One region of the Paenibacillus sp. S28 genome, then DNA from elsewhere that is predicted to be linked to it. Evidence: riboswitches for the same ligand, from Rfam matches in the RefSeq annotation. Region 1 holds a riboswitch; the other holds the start of a gene.
What was found. A riboswitch is a leader RNA that binds a small molecule or an ion and turns the genes downstream of it on or off. The one in region 1 is predicted to bind cobalamin.

Region 1 (5,638 bases):
AGTTTTCGCGATGATGACAAGCAGAATAAAGAGGACAAGAATGATGCCGACGCTCGTCGACCAGCCACCACCATAACCAACTCCACCAACTTCGCTCATGTGATATTCCCCTTTCTTCATAGGATCAGTTTTATTCTATGAAAGAAACCTTTCAGCGTTGTGGACAGAGTCAGCGGTTTAAAAGACTATTTTTTCTAGGTCTCGGAGAGCCCCGGCGGGCTGACGGGATTAGCACAACACGTGCTACCCTAGTAACAACTTGTACGTACCCAGATAGTAAGAAACTACTTTATTTATAAATAAAAAAGCCCCTGCCTGCACTTAGCCAGCAGGGGCTTCCTCATTCCTGACTTTTTATTACCAACAGAATGCCTTAACAATAATTACCAACAGAATAAAGAGCACCAGGATAGCACCTACATTGCTGTGCAAACCGTAACCGTATCCTACGCCACCAACAACACCGTCGCTCATACATGTACCTCCTTTGTCAGAAGTTAATATTACAATATGTATATTCCACTATTTGGTATGGGTAAACGCACTTAAGATTTAATTTTTTTTTTTGAATAAAAACGCCCGCTTCGAAAGCGGGCGTTGCCTTACATCAAGGAAGTTTTATGAGCCACTATATAATATGCCCCGTATAGATAATTGGTTCTTACATACAGGTCTTTATCATTCCTGATTCTTGTCCTAATTTGGAATACCTTTGCGTGCCTCTGGATCGCTCATGCTGCGCTGCTAGGACCTGCGACAGCTAACAGGGGAAATTCCATTTTCTTTTCATTGATGGCGAAAAACCCGCTTTACTCGACTAAAGGGTAGAAAAATGGTAGAAGATCGCCCAAATCAACAAAAAAGACGCGGTCTCCGAAATCCGGAAACCCGCGTCCTGTAAGGCTTATGAAAGATGCTGGTGAAGGGAATTGAACCCCCGACCTACGCATTACGAGTGCGTTGCTCTACCCCTGAGCTACACCAGCGTGGAAAATGAAATTTTCCGTCAAACAAAAACTATTATACAACTTCTTTTCCAAAATGCAATACTTCATTGCGATTGGAATTTATTTCAATTTGTCGCGGACCGATTGCAGCTTCTGGGCGCTGGATGAGGCTTTGTCCCGTCTGTCGTCGATTTTGACCGAAGTGGATACGCGCTGCGCGCCGGCCAGGAACGGTGCTTCGTGCAGGGCTGCTATCGCCTGCCATACATCCGGAAGAGCCCCCTCAATAATCGTGCTCATCGACGTCAGTTCGTAGCTGATCCCCTTCTGCTCCGCCAGCACCTGCTGCATTTGTGCCACATAGGAGCTCAGGCTGGTCGTGGCCGTTCCGATCGGAATGACCGTTACCTCTGCAATTGCCATGGTCGTGCGCCTCCTTTATCCTTTTGCAAGCGGATCGAACTTTATTCCTAATTTTATTGTACCCGACCGTCTATGGAATCGCAAAAGGATGGCCTGCAAAATTTTTTATTCGCGTTTTTCCTGCAAATTTCGCCCGATTTCTACCTTTTCAGCCCCCTCTAGAGGCTAATCTCCAATGGTTCACAGTAGCGCCCCGGGGGTCCATCTGGTATAATTCTCATTGCTCGTCTTTTAAGAGGAATTAGGTTTACAAACACAATATATTGGGTTAAATTAGTATGAAAGCAACCAAATATAGTGGAAACAGGTGAACACGGCTCGATTTGCCAGGCGTTCATAATAGGGAAGCACGGTGTGAATCCGTCACGGTCCCGCCACTGTAACCGGAAGGCCGAGAGCTCCGAGCTTTCGGCACGATATCGGCTAAGGCCACTGTCCGTCACGCGGACGGGAAGGCGCCGAATATCGCATTTTCGGGAGTCAGGAGACCTGCCTGTTTTGTCTCACGAAAGGCCTACGAGGAATAGGTGCGTGATGCCAGTCGATATCTATACATAGGGTGATAGATATTTTTTCCCATGCTCGAAAATAGGGCATACGGGATCTAGCGGCATTTTCGTACCTGTGCTCCAGGTTCTTCGGAAATGCCTTTTGTATGGGCAAGCACAGCAAGAGCTCCCTCTTAACAGCATCGTCCTACTTTCCGTTATACCAAATATACAAACTTTGAAAGGAGATCTGCACCATGCCGCAGCTCGTTACCAAACCGAACAACCGCCAGCTGGCTTTTGATGAAATCCGTCTCTCCGTTTATGCCGACCGAATCCTGGAGGGGCTGGAGACCCTGGACAAGGAGCGCCTCCTTCGGGGCGTGCAGAGCAAACTGCGCCGCGAGGAAGTCACCGGCGACGAAATCAGCAGCGCGTTCACGATGTCGGCGCTTGAGCTGGTCACCAAGGAGGAGCCGAACTGGAAGTTCGCCGCAGCGCGCTCGCTGCTGACCTCCCTGTACAAGAAGGCCGCTTACAACCGCCGCTACAAAGCCTATCCTGACGAGCCATATGGTGCGTTCTACCCTCTCATTACCGAGCTGGTGCAAAAAGGAATCTACCGCGAGGAGCTCCTCACCTGCTATACCAAAGAGCAAATTGAAGAATTGGGCCGCTGCATCGATTACAAATGCGACCTGCTGTTTGACTATATCGGGCTGCTGACCCTGTCCGACCGCTACCTGGCGCATGATTTCGACGGACGCGTTATGGAGCTTCCGCAGGAGCGCTACATGGTCATCGCCATGTACCTGATGCACACCGAGCCAGAGAACAAGCGCCTTGAGCTCGTGAAGGAAGCGTATTGGGCCATGAGCAACCTGTACATGACCGCCGCTACGCCAACGATGTCCAACGCCGGCAAGAAGGTCGCCGGACAGCTGTCCAGCTGCTTTATCGACACGGTGGACGACTCGTTGGAAGGGATTTTCGACTCCAATACCGACGTGGCCCGTCTCAGCAAAATGGGCGGCGGCATCGGCGTCTACCTCGGCAAAGTCCGGGCGCGCGGCTCCGACATTCGCGGTCACAAGAACACCAGCTCCGGCGTCATCCCTTGGATCCGCCAGCTGAACAACACGGCGGTCAGCGTTGACCAGCTCGGCACTCGCAAAGGTGCGGTTGCCGTCTACCTGGACGTCTTCCACAAGGACATCCTGGCCTTCCTGGACCTGAAGCTGAACAACGGTGACGAGCGCATGAGAGCGCATGACGTGTTCCATGGCGTGTGCCTGCCTGACCTGTTCATGGAGGCGGTCGAAGCTCGCAGCGAGTGGAGCCTGTTCTGCCCGCATGAAGTGAAGAAAATTATGGGCTGGAAGGATGCCAACGGCCGTCCGGCGGGTCTTGAGGATTATTACGACGAAACGGTAGGTCAAGGATCGTTCCGCGAGAAGTATGCCGAAGCGGTTGCCCACCCGCTGCTTCCAAGAATTACGGTGCCTGCGATCGACATCATGAAGCGCATCATGAAATCGCAGCTGGAAACCGGCACGCCGTACATGTTCTACCGGGATACCGTCAACCGAGCGAACCCGAACCGTGCCCATGGCATGATCTACTCGTCCAACCTGTGCACCGAAATTATGCAGAACCAGTCCGCCACCGTGGTGGAAAAAGAAGAACTCGTGACCAAGGACGGCCAAACCCGGATCGTCATTTCCAAGGTTCCCGGCGACTTCGTCGTCTGCAACCTGAACTCGATTCACCTGGCCCGTGCCGTTCCGGACAATGTGCTGGACCGTCTGGTGCCGATCCAGGTACGCATGCTGGATAACGTCATCGACATTAACAACATTGAAGTCCTGCAAGCCCAATATACGAACAGCCAATACCGCGCGGTTGGACTCGGCACCTTCGGCCTGCATCACCTGCTCGCCCTTGAAGGCATCCGCTGGGAGTCCGACGAAGCGGTTGAATATAACGACAATCTGTACGAAAAAATCAACTACCTGCTCGTCAAATCCAGCATGGAGCTGGCCAAAGAAAAAGGCCACTATCCGAAGTTCAAAGGCTCCGACTGGGAGAACGGCGCTTACTTCACCAGCCGCGGTTATGTCGACGGCGAGCATGAAGGCAAGTTCGTCACCACCGAGCAGTGGACAGAGCTCCAGCAGGAAGTGCAGCAGAACGGCGTCCGCAACGCCTGGCTGTTCGCTATCGCGCCAAACGGCTCGACTTCGATCATTGCCGGCTCCACCGCCAGCATCGATCCGCTGTACGACCTTCTGTCTTACGAGGAAAAAACGACCTACAAGATCGCCAACCCGGCTCCGGACCTGTCCGAGAAGACGATCTGGTATTATAAAACGGCATTCCTGATTGACCAGCATTGGTCCATCAAGATGGCCGCGGCGCGTCAGCGCCATATCGACCAGGCTCAAAGCTTCAATCTGTACGTTCGTCCGGATATCCGGGCGACGGAATTCCTGGAGCTTCACCTTCACGCCTGGAAAGCCGGCATCAAAACGACGTACTACGTCCGCAGCCGTGCGCTGACGATTGAAGAGTGCGAGTCGTGTGCATCGTAAAAGATATTAAAGCCTAAAACCTTTTTCGATCCCTCCCAAACCCTCCCTTCCAAGGGAGGGCCCCGAGGGCGCTGCCCTCTGGACACCCGGAATGTTGGCGGATGACCGGCGGGTGGCGGATTTTCTTGATGTGAATATGTGTTGTGAGTCGCTTTCGTCCCCCTCCTGCTTTGCAGGTTATGGGGGACACGCTTTTACGTTTGAGCGGTGCGCATGGTGGTCTCCTCGATTCTCGGAGACACCTTGCGTCGCGCGGCTTGCTCCCTGTTTTGGCTTTGCCAAAATACGGGAGCTCGCCACGCGTCCGGCTAAACTGCCAACTAAAAACGGGAAAGAGCTACTGTATCAAACCTTATAAATACACTACTGCATGATAAGTACAAAACCATTTAGACAGATTGTATGGGAAAGAGATGAATGATTTAGATCAACTGATATGGATTACAGCATTCTGCGGTGGATGTTGATATATAAGCAAGTAAAAACAGAACTACGAGGAGGAATCGAGTATGCAAATGCAAAAGATTTTTAACACCGAAGCGCCGAACCGCTCGACCCGCATCATCGAAGGTGAATGCTCGGGCATCCTGAACTGGAACGATATCCGCATGCCCCATATGTACAAATTGTATAAGGTTCTGCTGCTGAACCACTGGATCGCCGACGAAATTCCGATGGCCAAAGACGCGCAGCAGTTCGTCAACCTCGATCCGGAAGAGCGGCGCACCTTCAAGATCAACATTTCTTTGCTCGCCGTGCTGGACTCGATGCAGACGATGTTCATCGGCGACGTAAAGCGTTATTTTACCGATTCCTCACTGGAGGCCATCTCGGCTATCATCGGGCAGCAGGAAGTCGTGCACAACCAATCTTACTCCTACGTGCTTTCTTCGATCGTATCCGAGCAGGAGCAGAAAGAGATTTTCGAATACTGGAAGCATGATCCGGTGCTGCTCGACCGCAACCGTTTCATCTCGGAAATTTACCAGGAGTTCCGCGACGAGCAGAATCCGCAAACGTTCTTTAGAGCACTTGTGGCCGACTTGATCCTGGAAGGCATTTTCTTCTACAGCACATTCGCCTTCTTCTACAACCTGGCCCGTGACCAGAAGATGATGGCGACCAGCCAAATGATCTCCTACATCCAGCGCGACGAGAACCAGCACTGCTACTTCTTCGGCGAAGTGTT
Region 2 (5,638 bases), on a different contig from region 1:
CCACGCAGGCTGAGGCTGCCCATTGTCCAATATATAATTTCATTGATCGTCCGGTTCGACATCGCCGAAAGGAAGGATACGACCGCTCCGAGAAAGGACTGCATCACCACGCCGGACAGAATCAGACTGTTCGTCGGAATTTTTCCGCTCTCCCTGGCCAACGCGATAACCATCCACAGCGTCAGCATTCCGGTCACGAAAGCGACCGCAGGCAGCGTCCAGCCGCCGAAAACCGAATACTGCAGCCCGAAAAAGATCAGGAACGACGCGCCTACCGCCGACCCCGAGGAAACCCCGAGCGTAAACGGATCGGCTAGCGGATTTCGCAGCACGCCCTGAAACCCCGAGCCGGCCACGGCCAGAGCCGCGCCGACCAGCATGCCCAACAGAATCCGCGGCAGCCGGACCTTTACAATAATCTGCTCAAACGATGCGTTCCACGTCGGGTCGATATGGCTCCCGATCCAAGGAATCCGGTGCAGCAGAATGAGGGCGATGTCCCGGACCGGCAGCGCGACCGAGCCGATCCCCAGACAGATCAGCAGGGTCAGGACGAGCAGGACGATGCCGATTCCTCCATAGCCTGCCAGCTTTTTGCTCATTATTTAAGCAGGTCCGGATAAATGGCCTTCGCCACTTCCTTCAAGCCCTGTGTGACGCGCGGGCCCGGACGGCTCAGCAGATTGTCGTCAAGACCGATGACCGCATCGTTCTTCACAGCTGTAATCTGGTCCCAGCCGCTGCGGCCTTTAATGATATCGCCAAGGCTTTTCTTCGTCTTCTCGTCGATGACGCTGTTGGCATACAAAATCACGTCCGGATTGTCCTTGATGATTTTCTCTTCGCTAATTTCGCTCCAGCCCTCGGTGTCCGCCGCCACGTTCACGCCGCCGGCCAGGGTGATCAGCTCATCCATGAACTCACCCTTGCCGACCGTCCAGCCCGGGGAAAATTCGATGTATACTTTTTTCTTCTGCTCCGGCGTCAGCGATTTGACCGCTTCAGTAACCTCATTTTCCTCCTGCTTCATCTTGTCGACCACCGCTTTGGCTTCCGCCTGATGGTCGGTGATGAGGCCGTAGGTTTCGATATTTTTGATGACGTCATCGACCGTTTTCGGATCGGTCTTGAAAATTTGAATGCCGAGGTCGCGCAGCTTCTTCACCGCTTCCTCGCTCATCGAAATGCCCGTGAACACGATGTCCGGCTGGGCCGCAATGATCGCTTCCTCGTTCGGTTTAGTGATGCCGCCCATTTTTGCCTTGGACTTGGCCGCTTCCGGATAATCGTCATAATCGGACACCCCAACGATCTCGCTGTCCAGCCCAATCGCAAAGAGCGCCTCCGTCTCTGCAGGAGATACCGAGATAATATGCTTCGGCGCTTCCTTGAAAGTAAAGGACTCTCCGGTCGCATCCTGGATGGTCAGTGGATAGGTTGTTTTCAGTTCGTCTGTCTTTGTCTGGGACGCACTGTTATCCGTGCTTTGCTCCGTTTGGGCAGCAGGCTGCTGCGAGGCGGAGCTGTCTTCGTTCTTGGCGCCGCAGGCACTCAGCGATAAGGCAAGCAGCAGCGCCGCAAGGCCTGTGGACCAGCGTTTCAACGTTACGTTCATGATTTCGTTCTCTCCCTCTTTGTCTATCGAATAATTTGCACAAAAGAGGCCTGACCGGTATACGAAAACGGAATAAACCTGACGGAAATGCTAGAGTTGCAGCGCCGCTGCTCACCATGAGCAGGTGTATGGCGTCTGCCGCTCCATTCTTTGTCAACTAAAAAACCCTGACTCTTGTTCGATCAAGAATCAGGGATTACGTCTGCACGGAACATCCCGCGGCTTCGCCGCGATGGACCGGTGTGCCTTGTGGCATGCTGCGAGGTCAAGTGGTCAAGCCAATGCTTGCTTGAGCCGCGGTGAACATGCGTTATGAAGGGCACGTGAAACGTAATCCTTTCCTCGAAGGACCGTCATTTCCTCTCGTGAGGCAGGTCTCCTGACTTACAGGCTGGGTAAAATCGTCCCCGCCTTCCCATCCCGTGTAGCGGCGGAACAGTGGCTTCCTGGGGACATACCTGTTTACAGTGGCGGGACCGTGCCGGAGTTGCACCGGCTTCCCTTTTCACCCGGATCAACGCTCTCCTTATACGGCAGACAGCTTCCGGGACCTCACAAGCACTCCTATTCAATTATCCTGGCCATGCTTCTTTTGTCCTGATTATAGGGGAAAAGCCTGCGGGTGACAATGGAATTTTTGTGTCCGGCACTTGCCGGAATACATGTCCAGTCGCGTGCCCGGTGGAATGTCCGGACGCGGGCCCGAGAGCCATGACCAAACCCGGGGGAACGGACGATCCGGGAAACACGTCCTTGTATGTCAGCTGCCTGAGCCCTTTCGCCGCTTCCCATTGCCGGAGTGCAGAAAAGCTCGGACCGGTCGATGACGACCATTACCTCGTTCGCATCCTCTCTCAAGCTTCATTCACCAGCTTGCCGTTCCAACCGCCGGTTTCTTCAGTGAAGCTCAGCCGGATCCGCAGCAAACTCCCGGGCTGAACGTGAACGTCCCAGAAGGACAGCCCCGGGACAAGGCTGACCGCGAGCTGCCGCAGAACGCCGCCATGGGCGACAATCAGCATCTCCGGCGGAACCTGCGATTCGGGACCGATGCCTTCCGGTCCTTCCGACCGGGAAAGGACCGCCTCCCTGTCACCGATTCCTTTCGATCCGGAAAGTGTCACCCCGCCAATTTCGTTTCCTTTCGATCCGGAAAGTTCCACTCCACCATTCTCGTTCCCTTGCGAACCGGGCAATGCCGCCTCACCAATCTCGATCCTTTGCGATTCGGAAAGTGCCGACCCGCCAATCTTGATCCCTTTCGATCTAGGCAGTGCCGACCCGCTATTCCCGATCCCCTTCGATTCGGAATGCGCCGCTCCGCCGTCGTTCTGGGCCTCTGCCGGTCTGCTGCATGTCCCTTCCACGTCCTTCAACAAGCTGCCGACAAACCCGTCGATCCTCCCGGCAAAATCCGCCCAAGGCTCCCCGCCCGGCGGCATCACCTGCTGCGGCGAATCGATCCACTGCCGGTATAGGGGCTCATGCTGCAGCTGCTCATAGGTATGCCCTTCCCAGGCGCCAAAGTGCATTTCCCGCAGCCTAGGGTCATACATCGCAGTATCTGCGTGCGCCGGACTGATGATCGCCAGTGTCTCCCGGCATCGGGCCAGGTCGCTGCAATATACGCCGCGGAACGCCTTCCCGGCCAGCTCCCGGGCCAGCGGCGCAAGCTCGTCCCTGCCGCCCCGATCCAGCGGGATATCCGTATGCCCGAGGTAACGCTTCTCCCGGTTCCACCGCGTCGTGCCATGCCGGACAAGCAGCAGATCGACCTGTTTCACTAGGACGTCCATAAGCTGCCTCCTGCCGCCCACAGCACGGCGATGCCCAGCAGAATGAAGATGACCGATACCGTGATAAGCAGCCGGATCGTCATCGTGATGTCGCGCGCCTCCATCGGACGCAGCGCCTCGCCCATGTAAGCCCGGAACGAGGCGACGCCGTGGTACACGTTCTCGCCGCCGAGCCGGATGCCGAGCGCGCCCGCCACCGCGGATTCGGGGAAGCCGCTGTTCGGGCTCGGATGGCGGCGCGCGTCCCGGCGCACGGTGCGCCCGGCTCTGACGGCGTCCAAACGCAGCAGCCAGGCGGACAGCACCAGGATGCCCGCGGTGATCCGAGCGGGAATGAAGTTGGCGATGTCATCCAGCCTCGCCGACGCCCAGCCAAGCTGCAAATATTTGTCGTTCTTGTAGCCGACCATGGAATCGAGCGTGTTCACCGCCCGGTAGGCCATCGCCAGCGGCGCGCCGCCGATGATGGCATAGAACAGCGGCGAGACGACGGCGTCGACGATATTTTCCGCCACCGTTTCGACCGTGCCGCGGACGATCTCCGGCTCGTCCAGATGGGCCGTGTCCCGGCCGACGATCATGCCGAGCGACTTGCGCGCCTCGGGCAGATCGCCGCGCCGCAGATGGCCAAGCACTTCCTTGCCGGCATCCTTCAGGCCCTTGACGGCGATCGTCGTGGCGATGAGCACCGCCTCCACTGCCCAGGCCAGCCACGGATGCACCAGATGCAGCCCCCAGAGAACAAACCATGTCAGCAGCATAGAGCCGCCCGCCACAATGACCGGGAGCAGAATTCCCGCTCTCTTGAGTCCTGCCGGGCGGGTGACCCTTGCCCGAATGGCGTTCTCCACCTTTTTAATCGCCTTGCCCATGCCGATGACTGGATGGGGAATCCACCTTGGATCCCCGATGATCCAATCGATGATAAAAGCCGCGGCAAGGATCCATATTGCGGTCATTTCCGCTCGCTCCAGGCCGCCAGCAGGCCTTCCTTCACCGTGGTGTACACCGCGCGGCCAATCATCGCGCCGAGGTCAGTCGCGGTGCCCGCATAGCAGTGCAGACCGGCGTAAGCGGCGCTTTGGCTGACGCCGAGGACGACGGCGTCCGTCGTCGTCCCCGTGGCAATCAGCCCATTGTCCGGGTCGCGCACGTCCAGGTCGGCCAGCGCAGCGGCCTTGGCCTCCACCGCCGTCATGACGGCGTTCAGCATGGCCGCCTTCGTCAACTGGCCGTCGATGGCCAGCATGATGTTGATCGTTCCCGGCGTATAGGCCGCGAACGTCCGCCGCTCAGAGCCCGCTCGGGCCGCGTTGGATATGCCCGCCGTCGTGCAGCAGAACACCGCGGCCTGCTCGTTCTTTTCCTCATGCACCGCCGCATGGCGCAGCTGGACCGCCGTCAGCAGCCCCGCCGTGGTCTCCAGCGGGTATCCCCACGCCGTGAGCCATTCCTCCGTATCGCGCACCGGGTCGCTGCAGTCATATGTCCGGTCCACATACATATTCGTCACCCGCTGCAGTCGGCCCATGCCGCCTCCGTGAATGGAGCTTCCGAGGCTGTCCAGCAGCTCCGGCGCCTCAAGCAGCAAATGCCGCTCTTTCCGCGTCAGCACGAGCCCCGGCCACACGGTGGAACGGTACGTATCCTGCAATCCGTCCATAAATGGTGTCGTCATCGCTTCTTCTCCCCCATATCAATCTTGTGTTTATGCGGACTCCGAAATCCGCCCCGCAAAGAATGTGCACATCCCTTGCCAGCGCCTACCTGCATAGCAGCCGTACCAGCCCTGCGTCTTGGGCCTGCACAGCCTCTCCTTTCGTGTAGATCTGCTCCTTACATCAAAATGGCTCCCAACGTGCAGATCATTCCGCCCGGATAGGAAGCACGTCGCCAATCACAGCAAGCAGCCGCGCGTTGGCGTCCGCTCCCTTCACCGCAAACCGGACATGTCCCGGCCCCAGGCCCGGGTACATGGCGCAGCTGCGGATCAGGACGCCGCGAAGCCCGAGCTCGCGCTGCAGCTCCCCGGCACTCCACGGTGCCGGCAGCTCCGCGAGCAGGAAATTGGCTTCGCCGCCGCTCACGCGGCAGCCCAGATCCCGCAGACCCGCCGTCAGCCCGGCGCGCTCTGCGGCAATCAGCTCCAGCGTCTCGCGCTCATGCGCCTCGCCGCCCTCGAGGCACAATTCCCCGGCGAGCAGGGCCAAGCCGTTGACGCTCCACG

Region 2: linked by a shared signal. The riboswitch ahead of IAE55_RS23330 (ABC transporter substrate-binding protein) and the one ahead of IAE55_RS15070 (ribonucleoside-diphosphate reductase subunit alpha) in region 1 are both predicted to bind cobalamin.

The regions. Positions count from the first base shown of each region.
Region 1 covers NZ_JACVTM010000005.1:312,212-317,849, reverse strand. The annotation lists gene IAE55_RS15085 (sporulation protein YjcZ) at 1-99, opposite strand, end outside; gene IAE55_RS33820 (YjcZ family sporulation protein) at 358-474, opposite strand; tRNA gene IAE55_RS15080 (tRNA-Thr) at 915-986, opposite strand; gene IAE55_RS15075 (MTH1187 family thiamine-binding protein) at 1,068-1,370, opposite strand; cobalamin riboswitch at 1,659-1,881, shown strand; gene IAE55_RS15070 (ribonucleoside-diphosphate reductase subunit alpha) at 2,116-4,449, shown strand; gene IAE55_RS15065 (ribonucleotide-diphosphate reductase subunit beta) at 4,959-5,638, shown strand, end outside.
Region 2 covers NZ_JACVTM010000010.1:248,658-254,295, reverse strand. The annotation lists gene IAE55_RS23335 (FecCD family ABC transporter permease) at 1-602, opposite strand, end outside; gene IAE55_RS23330 (ABC transporter substrate-binding protein) at 602-1,615, opposite strand; cobalamin riboswitch at 1,968-2,185, opposite strand; gene IAE55_RS23325 (histidine phosphatase family protein) at 2,470-3,411, opposite strand; gene cbiB (adenosylcobinamide-phosphate synthase CbiB) at 3,399-4,370, opposite strand; gene IAE55_RS23315 (adenosylcobinamide amidohydrolase) at 4,367-5,089, opposite strand; gene cobD (threonine-phosphate decarboxylase CobD) at 5,277-5,638, opposite strand, start outside.